DNA from 2 places in the Gracilimonas qinghaiensis genome. Region 1 is predicted to be linked to the other one. Evidence: riboswitches for the same ligand, from Rfam matches in the RefSeq annotation. Region 1 holds a riboswitch; the other holds the start of a gene.

Region 1 (6,290 bases):
CCTTCATCTGCACCTTTTCCCCAGGTACTTGTACCATCATAAGGGATTGATTGGAGCAGGACGGAGGCATTATCAAATTCGTTATGTTTACCATCAATACCGGCGTATATGGGAGTTTTTTTAGTCATTATATCCTAGAATATTAAGCATATTATCAACCGTTTGTTCATCACGGTAGATGTAATCAAATAAATTTCCATTTTCGTCTTTGTCTACCACAATGTGTTTTGGGGAGGGAATCAAGCAGTGTTTGATACCTCCGTAACCGCTGATGGAATCCTGATAAGCTCCCGTGTGGAAAAAGCCGATGTAGAGTGGTTCATCTTCATCGTTTGAATAAGCCGGTAAAAGAACTTGTTGATTCAGCTCTTCGGAGTTATAATAATCCGAATGATCACAACTGATCCCGCCAATGTTAACGCGCTTATAATGTTTTTCCCATTTATTAAGGGGCAAGAGGATAAACTTTTCGTTGATGGACCAGGCATCAGGAATGGTGTTCATCAGGCTGTTATCCACCAGGTACCACAATTCTGTATCATTTTGTTGTTTTTGCTCAAGAACCTGAAAGATCACAGCCCCGCTTTCCCCAACCGTATATTTACCAAATTCCGTATAAATATCAGGTTCCTCAACCTTTGCATCCTGACAGGCTTCCTGAATGTTTCGTACGATCTCACCTGTGATATATGCATAATCAAAATCGAAGCTAAGGCTGTTTTGAATAGGAAATCCACCACCTATGTTCAATGCATTTACTGTAGGGACCAGTTGTTTGATCTTGGTAAATTGATTCAATGCTTTCTTGAATTCATTCCAATAATACATACTGTCGTTGATGCCGGAATCAACGAAAAAGTGTACCATTACCAACTCCACATTATCGTTCACAAGAACTTTCTCTTTTATGAAATCAATGATCTCGCGCTTATTGATACCAAGTCTTGAAGTGTAATATGAGGCTTGTGGGTCTTCTTCAATGGAAATACGCAACCCGATCTTTATAGGTTGATCGGTTTCTAATTCTGATAATTTATCAAGTTCTCTGGCATTATCCAGAACGGTAATGGAATTCTTAAATCCTTTATTTATCAATCGGCCGATCTTCTTGATATAATCATCTGTTTTGTATCCATTGTGTACAATTGTTTTATCGGCCCCAAATACACCTTTGTTATGTAAATTCTCAATAAGATCGATATCAAATGAAGAGGAGGTTTCAAGGGAAACATTTTCTTTCAATGCGGTGCGAATCACGTGATTGAAGTGGCAGCATTTAGTGCAATAACAAAACTCATATTTTCCGGAATAATTATTCTCTTCTATAGCCTTGTTGAACCAGTGCCTCGACTGTGCGATCTTTTCTCTTATTCTTGGAAGATAAGAGACCTTGAAGGGCGTGTCGTATTTTTTTATTAGTCTGTGAAGATCAACACCATTGAAATGTAGAGTCCCATTTTTTAGATCGAACCCATTTTGAGGAAAATCATAGGTCTGATCTATCAGCTCATAGTACGTATTCTTCATTAATAATCAGGATGACAGAGATTGGAAAAATTGTGAAAGCATGAATGCCATAAACCAAATATAAAAGATAATTTATTATTTATTTTATCTCGTTATGAATAAAGTAATCATAACTTGATTCTGATCGATCACTTATGTTGCATAGAATACAATTTCAGAAGATTTGACGTTGTTAATCATTTGAATAGATGAGTTTGACGACAGTACCAGCCACGATGCGCTTCCTAAACTACCAGGGTTTCTATCGATCTGATATTCAAATACTACACAAACGTTGAATTAGGTGCTTACCTCTTATATGTCGACTGAAATTTTATCTATGCTATTTTAACGAAGAACATCAATGCAAATGGGTCGGGGACCTCCTGGGATGGTGACTGAGTTATAGCGCTCTTTTCAATTTTCTATAATGCTTTGGCATGCTATTTTAAAATCCAGTCACAAACCATAAATTTGACAGTGGTTAAAACCTGATCATATAACAGTTTTTTGTACTTTTGTGTCGAAAATAGATTCATATACTTTGGCTTCATAAAAATAGGCTTAATCTTTCTTCATTTGATTAGTAACTGAACCTAATTTTATTTAAAGGTAGTTTTAAATTAATCTGCCGATCTATTTTATCATAAAAGACATCTGATCAACCTATTAATGCTCTGCTTTTTAAGTAACCTGATTCAAATTCTGCTATCGTTCGCTTAATAAAATTCATCTGTGTTCATTTCCCCAAAAGGAAGAACGAACATAATAGTCTTTATAACATCTTGCTCTGCGTGGTTACAAGCTTTATATTCAGTTTAAATTTATTGAATGCTTATAAAGAAAGACTGAGGGATTGGGCCCGTTGACGTCTTGGCAACCATTAAGTACATACTTTATGTACCTGACAGGTGCCAAATCCCACACTTCACACAAAATAGGTGCAGTGGAAGATAAGCGAGCTGATCACTCACCGACTCTTTCTGTATAAGCTAATCTGAATAGAAAAGAGTGAAAATAGAAGAAGCATTACAAAAAAGAGTACTGATTCTTGATGGAGCCATGGGCACCATGATTCAGCGCTATAAGCTAAAAGAAGAAGATTTTCGTGGTGAACGATTTATAGATCATCCTGACGATCTGCAGGGAAATAATGACCTGCTAAGCCTAACAAGACCTGATATTATTCAGGCTATTCATGAGGAATATCTGGAAGCAGGAGCTGATCTTGTGGAAACTAATACCTTTAGTGGCACCTCAGTTGCCCAGGCAGATTATGGGTTGGAATCAGTTGTGTATGAATTGAACAAACGATCTGCAGAGATTGCCAAAACGGCCACTGAAAAATTCACTAAACAGAATCCGGATAAACCTAGATTTGTGATAGGTTCAATGGGGCCAACCAATAAAACGGCTTCCATATCTCCAGAAGTTACGGATCCAGCTTTCCGCGCAACCACCTTTGATGAACTGGCGGCAGCGTATAAAGAACAGGCAAGGGGACTTATGGACGGTGGCTCGGATGTTTTGCTGGTGGAAACAATATTCGATACCCTTAATGCCAAAGCTGCACTCTATGCCATTCAGGAACTCTATGATGAAACAGGAAAACAAATTCCTATAATGGTATCTGGAACTATCACAGACGCATCCGGCCGAACATTATCGGGCCAAACCGTTGAAGCTTTTTTGATCTCGGTGTCACACGCGCCAATATTAAGTGTTGGATTTAACTGTGCACTAGGTGCAGAACAGCTGTTTCCGTATTTAAAAGAACTATCCAACCGGTCACCATTTTACATCAGTGCCTATCCCAATGCCGGACTCCCAAATGAATTTGGTGAATATGATCAGGGACCTGATGAAATGACTAGACAGGTCAAAAAGTATCTTGATGAAGGAATCGTAAACATTTTGGGTGGATGTTGTGGGACTACTCCGAATCACATTAAAAAAATGGCAGATCTTGCAGCTCGGTATGAACCGAGAAAAATTCCGGCAGGATTGAACTGATATGAAAACATTACCACTTACACTTAGCGGGTTAGAACCGCTGATCATTACGGAAGACTCGAATTTTGTAAATGTAGGAGAGCGTACAAATGTCACGGGCTCAAGAACTTTCCTAAATTACATAAAAGAACAAGAATATGATAAAGCACTCAAAGTTGCTTTAGATCAGGTACAGGGTGGGGCCCAGATCCTTGATGTGAATATGGATGAGGGCATGCTGGACAGTGCCAAAGAAATGACGCACTTCCTGAACCTGATCGCATCTGATCCTGATATCGCCAAGATCCCGATCATGATCGACTCCTCAAAGTGGGAAGTGATCCTTGCCGGGCTTAAATGTCTTCAGGGCAAAGGCGTGGTTAATTCAATTAGCCTGAAAGACGGAGAAGATGAATTTCTGCGACGAGCCAAGATCATACGCCGCTTTGGAGCAGCCGTGATCTGCATGGCTTTTGATGAAGATGGTCAGGCTGATTCACTTGAACGCCGTAAAGAAATATGTGGGCGTGCTTATAACTTACTTACCAATGAAGCAGGATTTTATCCTTCAGATATAATATTGGATCCAAATATATTTCCGGTAGCAACCGGCATGGAAGAGCACCGTCGAAATGCTGTAGATTTCTTTAACTCTGCAAAGTGGATCCGGGAAAGTCTCCCAGGTGCTCATGTAATAGGTGGCGTCAGTAATGTATCGTTCTCCTTTCGTGGTAATAATCGCGTTCGGGAGGCTATTCACTCCGCATTTTTATATCATGCTATTGAACATGGTATGGATATGGGAATTGTAAATCCAACTCAGCTTGAGGTATACGATGATATTCCCACTGAATTGCTTAAACGGGTGGAGGATGTCCTGTTCGATAGAAGAGAGGATGCTACTGAACGGCTGCTCGAACTCGCAGAGGATTACAAGGGTGAAAGTACTGCAAGCAAGGAGAGAACAGACCTTGAGTGGCGTAATAAGGCAGTGGAAGAGCGCATTAAACATTCTCTTGTCAAGGGGATCAATGAGTTTGTGGAGGAGGATGCAGAGGAGGCCCGGCAAAATTACGGAAGCCCGCTGCAGGTTATAGAAGGTCCTCTGATGGATGGGATGAATGTGGTCGGCGATCTTTTCGGTTCGGGTAAAATGTTCCTCCCACAGGTAGTTAAAAGTGCACGGGTTATGAAGCAGGCTGTGGCTTACCTGACACCGTACCTTGAGCAGGAGAAAGCGGATAACAAAGATACCAGTGAACAGCCTAAGATTCTATTAGCTACCGTAAAAGGTGATGTCCACGATATAGGAAAGAATATTGTAAGCGTGGTCTTGGCCTGTAACAACTATAATGTGGTTGATCTTGGTGTAATGGTTCCTGCTGATAAGATCCTGGATGAAGCGCAAAAGTACAATGTGGATGCGATCGGACTGAGTGGATTGATCACGCCTTCGCTTGATGAAATGATATATGTAGCCCGCGAAATGAAGAAAAGAAACATGGACTTACCACTGTTGATAGGCGGTGCAACCACATCCAGGCTTCATACTGCGGTTAAGATCGATCCGGAGTATGATGGCAGTATTATCCATGTGCTGGATGCATCACGAGCTGTAACCATGGCAGGTGATGTCATCAATCCAAAGAAAAGAGATGATGTAAAACAACTATTCAAGAAGGAGTATGCAGATTTACGGGAGCAACATGAAGGCCGACAGGCAACAAAGAAGCTTATTTCTTTTGATGAAGCCCGTGCCAATAAGGTCAGCATTGATTGGGAGGGCTATGAACCTGTAAAGCCATCATTTTTAGGCAAAAAAGTATTCAATGATTATCCTATATCAGAATTGAGGAAATACATAGACTGGTCGCCTTTCTTTCGTACTTGGATGCTCACCGGAAAGTATCCCGATATTCTTGAAGACAGTGAGGTAGGAGAGCAGGCTACAGCACTTTATGATCATGCTCAGAGGCTTATCGACAGAATTATTGAGAATGACCTGTTAAAAGCCAAGGGAGTTGTTGGCTTTTATCCGGCAGTGTCTTACGGTGATGATGTGATCTTATATGAAGATGAGAAAACTGATAAAAATCATGAGTGTTTCCACTTTTTAAGACAACAAAATAAAAAGAGAAAAGGTCAGCCTAACTCATCATTGGCGGATTATATAGCTCCAGCAGAAACCGGGATCAAGGACTACATGGGCTTTTTTGCAGTGACTGCCGGAATCGGGATCGAATCCTTGATCAAAGAATTTGAATCTAAGCACGATGATTACAACATCATTCTTGTTAAAGCTGTAGCTGACCGACTTGCGGAAGCGTTTGCCGAACGTTTGCATGAAAGAGTAAGGAAAGAGTTTTGGGGCTATTCTGATGAGGAAGCATTCACCAATGAAGATCTGATCGCTGAAAAATACTCCGGAATCCGTCCCGCACCCGGATATCCTGCCTGTCCGGATCATACCGAAAAGCGAATCCTTTTTGATCTTCTGAATGTGGAAGATGAGGTTCAGATCGAGCTGACTGAATCTTTTGCCATGTATCCGGCTTCTTCAGTAAGTGGATTTTACTTGTCTCATCCTCAATCGCGCTATTTCAGGGTTGGCAATATTGGTGAAGACCAGGTTACCGACTACGCTAAACGTAAATCTGTATCCAAAGAGGAAGTTGAAAAGTGGCTTTCTCCAATCATAGATTATTAATCAGGTTAAAATGAAAGTTACTGAGCATATAAATAAAGCTGACGGCAATACATTATTCTCATTTGAAGTGCTTCCACCACTTAAA
Region 2 (6,290 bases), 880 kb from region 1:
ATATCAACCAGGCCGTAGAGACGCAAAATCTTGCGGCTCTACGGCCTGGTAAACGAAAATCGTTGAATAAATTTGGTCCCCAATCCAGAAATTTAGCATCTATTATTCGTGGTTTTAAAATTGGGGTTACCAAAAATGCCCGTAAAATTAAGCCCGATTTCAAATGGCAACCGAAGTATCACGATCACATTGTCAGGGGTAGAAAAGACTATAACCAAATATCAGAATACATTCGAAATAATCCATCTAAATGGGCAAATGACAAATACCATAATCAAGAATGAATTTAAAATTTTGAATTTTTCATTTTAAATTATGCCTAAACTAACCCGCCTATATCAATAATATCCCCCAAAACACCTGCAGCGGTAACCTCTTTGCCGGCACCTGGACCTTGGATCACAATGGGAGAATCTGCATATCTTTTGGTGTAGATTTGTATCAGGTTATCCGTGCCTTTTAAATTCGACAACGGAGACTCTGTTTTCACTTCTTTTACGCCCACCGAAATTCCTTTAGGGGTGAATTCACCGACATAACGCAATTTGCGATTGTTGACCATAGCCTGAGCATTTCTGCTTTTCCAGTGTGAATCATAATCGGGAAGCTCTTGCAGAAATTTTTCAGTTGTGAGTGAAGCTAGATTTTCAGGAACCAAAGTATCGACCTGTATCTGGTCACGCTCGAAATTAAGGCCACTAACTCGTGCTAGTATCAAAAACTTTCGTGCAACGTCCTCCCCGGAAAGGTCATCCCGTGGATCGGGTTCTGAGTAGCCATTTATTTTTGCGTTTTGAACTGCCTGACTGAATGGAACACCGGCCTCAAGCTGATTAAATAAGAAGGTCATGGTTCCTGAAAGCACTCCGGATATTCGATTAATATCATCACCACTGTTTAGCAAGGTTTTGATGGTACTCACAACAGGCAAACCGGCACCAACTGCAGTCTCAAATCGATAAAATGATTTTCCGTTTGAAGATACCCGGTTGAGTTCATCATAATAGGGCTGCTCAAAAGTATTAGCTAATTTACTTGGAGTGGCTATATGCACACCATGGTGCAAGAGGTCAGTATAAACCTTTGCAGCTTTCTCACTTCCGGTAGCATCCACAAAGATCAGATCATTTTCAGGCCTTTCCTTTAATATGTCCGGAATAAAGTTCCAGTCCGTTTTTGCTCCGCAGCAAAGAGCAGTGGGATCTTCAAGCTGCTCAGCAACAGGATCCCAACAGGTGTATCGACTGTTGCAAAATCCAATGATCTCAAGTTCAAAATGAGGGTGATCCAATTCTCTGATCTGCTCAAGAAGGGTTCCGCCTACGGCTCCTATACCTGCCAGAAAAACGAAAAGCTTTTTCTTTTCTGGTTTGGTTTCCGGATTCATTTTTTTAAGTGCAAGTGTCATGATGAATGTGAAGTTTTGAGTGAGTGATAAAATGGTTTGAGTTGTGCGTTAAGCTGATCGAACTCGATCAGGAAGGCATCATGCCCAAAAGGTGAACTGAGTTCTGCAAGGGTGCTGTTTGGAATCAGATCAGCCAGTTCCCGTTGTTCATGAATAGGGTAGAGCCGGTCACTGTCAAACCCGACAATTAGTACAGGTTTTTTCAGATTCCCAAGCACCTCTTTATGACTGCCCCGGCCCCTAGATACATCGTGAGTATCCATTGCTTTGGATAGTGTGATGTATGTATTTGCATCGAAACGATCTCCCAGTTTCTTTCCCTGATAATGCAGATAGGATTCTACCTGAAAAATGTGCTTATCGGGGTGAATCTTACGGGAGAATTTTTCCTCGTAATTTTTTGCAGTGCGATAGGTGATCATCGCCATAGCTCGTGCGGCTGCCAAGCCTTTGAGTGGTGGTTCTTCAGGGTTATAAAATCCATTTTCCCAGTTTTGGTCAGCCTGAATGGCAAGTCGCTGTGCCTCGCTGATACCTATGGCCCATGGAGAGTGAGCTTTTCCCATCACAAATAAGGCGGCCGATTGAACTCTGTCATCCATAATAGCAAACTCAAGAGCCGTCATTCCCCCCATTGAACCACCTAAAACAAGTTCTATGCCCTGAATATCCCATTCATCAAGTAATAGTTGATGGAATGTGACTATGTCGCGGATTGTGATAGCCGGGAAATCACCCTGCCAGACTTTGTCCGTTTTTGGATTGATTGAAGTTGGTCCTGTTGATCCGTAGCAGCTTCCCGGTGAGTTCACACACAGGATGAATTGGTGGTCAGGATCAAGAATACCTGCTTCGTCAAACAATCCACTGAACCATTCATCGGCAGCTGCGTGTCCGGTTAAGGCATGACAGATCAGGATCACATTATCTTTGTTCTCGTTAAGCTTCCCCCAGCTTTTCCAGGCAATGTCAACTTCATCAAAGGTGTAGCCCGATTCTGTGGTCCAGCTTTTCTTAAGATTAGTGATGGTTATTCCTTCGTTCATATTTGCATAGTTTTGATAAAAAGCAGGCATGTATTTCCACCATGCCCACAATGAAGTACATGGTTTTGTTTTATGCCGGCACTTTAAGTTTGGCGAATGCTTTTTCAAAGTCCTCGATAATGTCATCGATATGTTCGATCCCAACCGATACCCGGATTAGGTCACCTTTCACTCCACTGGCTGTTTGTTCAGCCTCATTAAGCTGCTGATGAGTGGTAGAGGCCGGATGGATCACAAGTGTTTTGGCATCCCCGATATTGGCTACATGACTGGAAAGTTCTGTATTCTCTATAAACTCCCGGGCAGTATCGTATCCGCCTTTTACGCCAAAAGTGAAAACAGAACCAAACTGGTTATTTCTTAGATATTTTTTGGCCCGCTCATGGTAATCATGGTCAGGCAGCCCTGTGTAGTTTATCCATTCAACAGCATCCTGATCTTTTAGCCAGTGTGCAAGATTTAGGGCATTCTCGTTATGGCGTTCCACACGCAGCGATAGTGTTTCCAATCCCTGAAGCAGCAAGAAACTGTTGAAGGGGGATTGTGAGGGACCAAAATCGCGAAGGCCTTCAACCCGTGCCCGTATTGCGAACGCAATGTTTCCAAAGGGGCCGTCTTCTCCGAACACTTCCCAGAAGTTCAACCCGTGATAGGAAGGAGAGGGCTCACTTAATCCTGGAAATTTTCCATTCCCCCAATTAAAGTTACCCCCGTCAACGATCACCCCGCCGATTGAGGTACCATGACCGCCGATCCACTTGGTTGCAGAAGCCGTAACTATATTGGCTCCATGTTTGAGGGGCTGGACCAATGCTCCACCGGCGCCAAAGGTGTTATCAACAACAAGAGGGATACCGTGTTCATTGGCGAGAGCTGAGAGGCCTTCGAAATCAGCAATGTTTCCACGTGGATTGCCGATCGATTCTACATAGATCGCCTTGGTTTTTTCATTAATGTGTTTGGCATAAGCTTCAACGGTTTCTTCTTTTGCGAAGTAAACGTCGATACCAAGTCGTGGAAGGGAATTCTTAAACTGATTGTAGGTACCGCCGTAGAGGAATTGAGTGGATACAATGTTGTCGCCGGCATTGGCCAGATTCGTAATGGCTAGAAATTGGGCAGCCTGACCAGATGCTGTTGCCACCGCTGCCGTACCGCCTTCCAGGGCAGCCAATCGTTTTTCGAAGACATCTGTTGTTGGATTCATGATCCTCGTGTAGATGTTTCCGAATTCCCTCAGGGCGAAGAGATTGGCAGCATGTTCCGTGTCGTCAAAGTTATATGAGGTGGTTTGATAGATGGGCACGGCTCGGGACCCTGTAGCAGAATCAGGTTCCTGTCCGGCATGAAGCTGAAGGGTTTCAAACTTGTAGTCTCGTGTTTCTTTTTCGTTGCTCATGATAATGCGTTGTTTGAGTAAGTGTTATTTGTTTGTTTTGAATCTTCAAAACTGATGATCCTCCTCTGCGAGGCTCCATTTGAACAAACAAAAAGCCTCTTTCAGAGATGAATCCGAAAGAGGCTTTTCTTACAAAAACCGGGTCTTATCGAACTCATCTTTTCTACTACATAAATTTTTATGTAACAGACAGGATGTGGCACCTTTTCTCCTGCACATAAAAATTTATATGCGGGAAACGGTTGCCAAGGCTTCACAGGACCTGATCCCTCCACCTTTCGTAATGAGAATGCAACAGTATGTTTAAAGAACGTTAGAAATTATAGTCACTAAAAAAACCCTTTGAGTTATTTTCAAAAGGGCTTTGTCCGAAATCTTTTGTTTATACCATAGCCCTTATGTCTGCGCCTTGCACATACACATACAACACATGGTTGCATTAGGGAAAGTGATATTTTGTTGAAATAATTTCATTGTGTAAAACTACGGGGAGATTTTGGATGGTGCAAATAATTTTTTCGGGATATTACTGGAACTGTTTTGAATTGAGTTTAGGATGTTTTAAAACAGAAAAATATCAGCTCTTATCAATTAAAGTCCGCACGATCTGTGTCATCAGTATTCCATTTCGCTACTTTCCATATCCCAGGTTTCGAACCCAGCCTTCTTTCTCTCTCCATTTCTCCCGGACTTTTACGTGGAGCTCCAGATAGACCTGTTTGCCAATAAATTCTTCTATTGATTTCCGGGCTTCAATTCCCAGGTCCTTTATGGCTGAACCGCCTTTCCCGATCAGCATGCCTTTTTGGGATTTATGATTCACGATGATATCAGCGTGAATACGGTCAATATCAGGTTCAGCATCATAGGAAACTACTTCTACCGTACAGGAATAAGGTATCTCCTGATGAAATTGCAGAAATATCTGCTCACGGATCAGTTCAGAAACGAAGAACCGAACGGGATGTTCGCTGAGGTCTTCTTTGGGGTAGAAGGGAGGTCCCGGTAGCAACCCGGCACGAATTTCTTCCATTAGTTCTTCAACACCTGTTCCTGCCGTAGCTGATACATAGTGCACAGAACGGATCTTCATTTTGTCTTGAATGTCAGCGACCGAACGCTCTGCTTTTTCCTGATCGGCTACGTCCATTTTATTCACTACAAGATATACAGGCTTGTTGATGGACCTGATGAGTTCGATCACATCATCGGCCGGGTGTTTATCCATAGGGTCATGGATAAAAAGAATAACGTCTGCATCAGAACGAGCACGTTCCACAGTCTTCATCATGGCTTTTTGAAGCTCGTACTTTGGAGAGATCACTCCGGGCGTATCCAGAAAAACGATCTGTGTATCATCATCAGAATAGATACCCACGATCTGATGCCGTGTGGTTTGTGCCTTATGTGTGGTGATAGAGATCTTGGCCCCCAATATGTAATTCATCAAGGTTGACTTTCCCGCATTGGGTTTCCCGATGATGGCGACGTATCCGGATTTGTGTGGTTTGGTTTCAGGCATACCTAACTTTGAGTTTTTAAATTCTGGTGTTCAGGTGCGAGGGTGTTACAGTGCTAACGTGTTACGGCGTTTAAATAGAAAACCGTAACACATTAACAATCTCGCACATTGACACTACATTAATCCACTAATTTCTTAAGCTCTGTGATCATCATCAGCGCTTCAATAGGGGTCATGCGGTTTGGATCGGTGGCTTCCAGTTTATTCAATACAGTTTCAATTCTGGGATCCACGTGCGTTTGAAACATCGACATTTGTGATGTTTCAGACTGCTTTTCAACTTTTTCAGATAAATTCTTGGAAGCTTCTTTTTTGGAAGAGGCCTCTTTTTCGATCGCTCCGTTCTTGTTTGTGATATCCAGACTATGACTTTCCAGGTTCTTGAGGATCTCCTTGGCGCGCTCGATCACTACCTGGGGCAAACCGGCCATGTCGGCAACCTGAATTCCATAACTGTGATCAGCACCGCCCTGAATAAGTTTTCGGAGAAACACCACTTTGCCATTATGCTCTTTTACCTGAACATTGTAATTCCTGATCCTGTCATACATTTGCTCCAGTTCATTTAGCTCATGATAATGAGTCGCAAAGAGTGTTTTGGCAGCAACAGGGGCATGATTATGTAAATACTCTGCCAGCGACCATGCAATACTTAATCCATCAAAAGTTGAGGTGCCACGGCCTACTTCGTCCAAAAGGATGAGCGATCTAGGTGTAGCGTTATTCAGAATGTTTGCAGCCTCATTCATCTCCACCAAAAACGTACTTTCACCGGCTGCCAGGTTATCGGATGCGCCTACACGTGTAAAGATCTTATCGACCAGGCCGATGTTTGCAGACTGTGCCGGTACAAAACTTCCAACCTGTGCAAGCAAAACGATCAGTCCTGTCTGACGCAAGATGATACTTTTACCG

Evidence for each region. Region 1 has a riboswitch for S-adenosylmethionine ahead of ACKGJO_RS04670 (homocysteine S-methyltransferase family protein). Riboswitches for the same ligand answer to the same signal wherever they lie in the genome.
Region 2: linked by a shared signal. The riboswitch ahead of ACKGJO_RS00750 (O-acetylhomoserine aminocarboxypropyltransferase/cysteine synthase family protein) and the one ahead of ACKGJO_RS04670 (homocysteine S-methyltransferase family protein) in region 1 are both predicted to bind S-adenosylmethionine.

The regions. Positions count from the first base shown of each region.
Region 1 is NZ_JBKINJ010000001.1:1,042,222-1,048,511, reverse strand. Features, by position in the region: gene speB (agmatinase) at 1-128, opposite strand, end outside; gene ACKGJO_RS04675 (type III PLP-dependent enzyme domain-containing protein) at 121-1,527, opposite strand; SAM riboswitch class I at 2,339-2,466, shown strand; gene ACKGJO_RS04670 (homocysteine S-methyltransferase family protein) at 2,569-3,519, shown strand; gene metH (methionine synthase) at 3,521-6,205, shown strand; gene ACKGJO_RS04660 (methylenetetrahydrofolate reductase) at 6,216-6,290, shown strand, end outside.
Region 2 is NZ_JBKINJ010000001.1:165,711-172,000, forward strand. Features, by position in the region: gene ACKGJO_RS00735 (transposase) at 1-284, shown strand, start outside; gene ACKGJO_RS00740 (homoserine dehydrogenase family protein) at 320-1,408, opposite strand; gene metX (homoserine O-acetyltransferase MetX) at 1,405-2,454, opposite strand; gene ACKGJO_RS00750 (O-acetylhomoserine aminocarboxypropyltransferase/cysteine synthase family protein) at 2,525-3,853, opposite strand; SAM riboswitch class I at 4,005-4,143, opposite strand; gene era (GTPase Era) at 4,485-5,375, opposite strand; gene mutS (DNA mismatch repair protein MutS) at 5,495-6,290, opposite strand, start outside.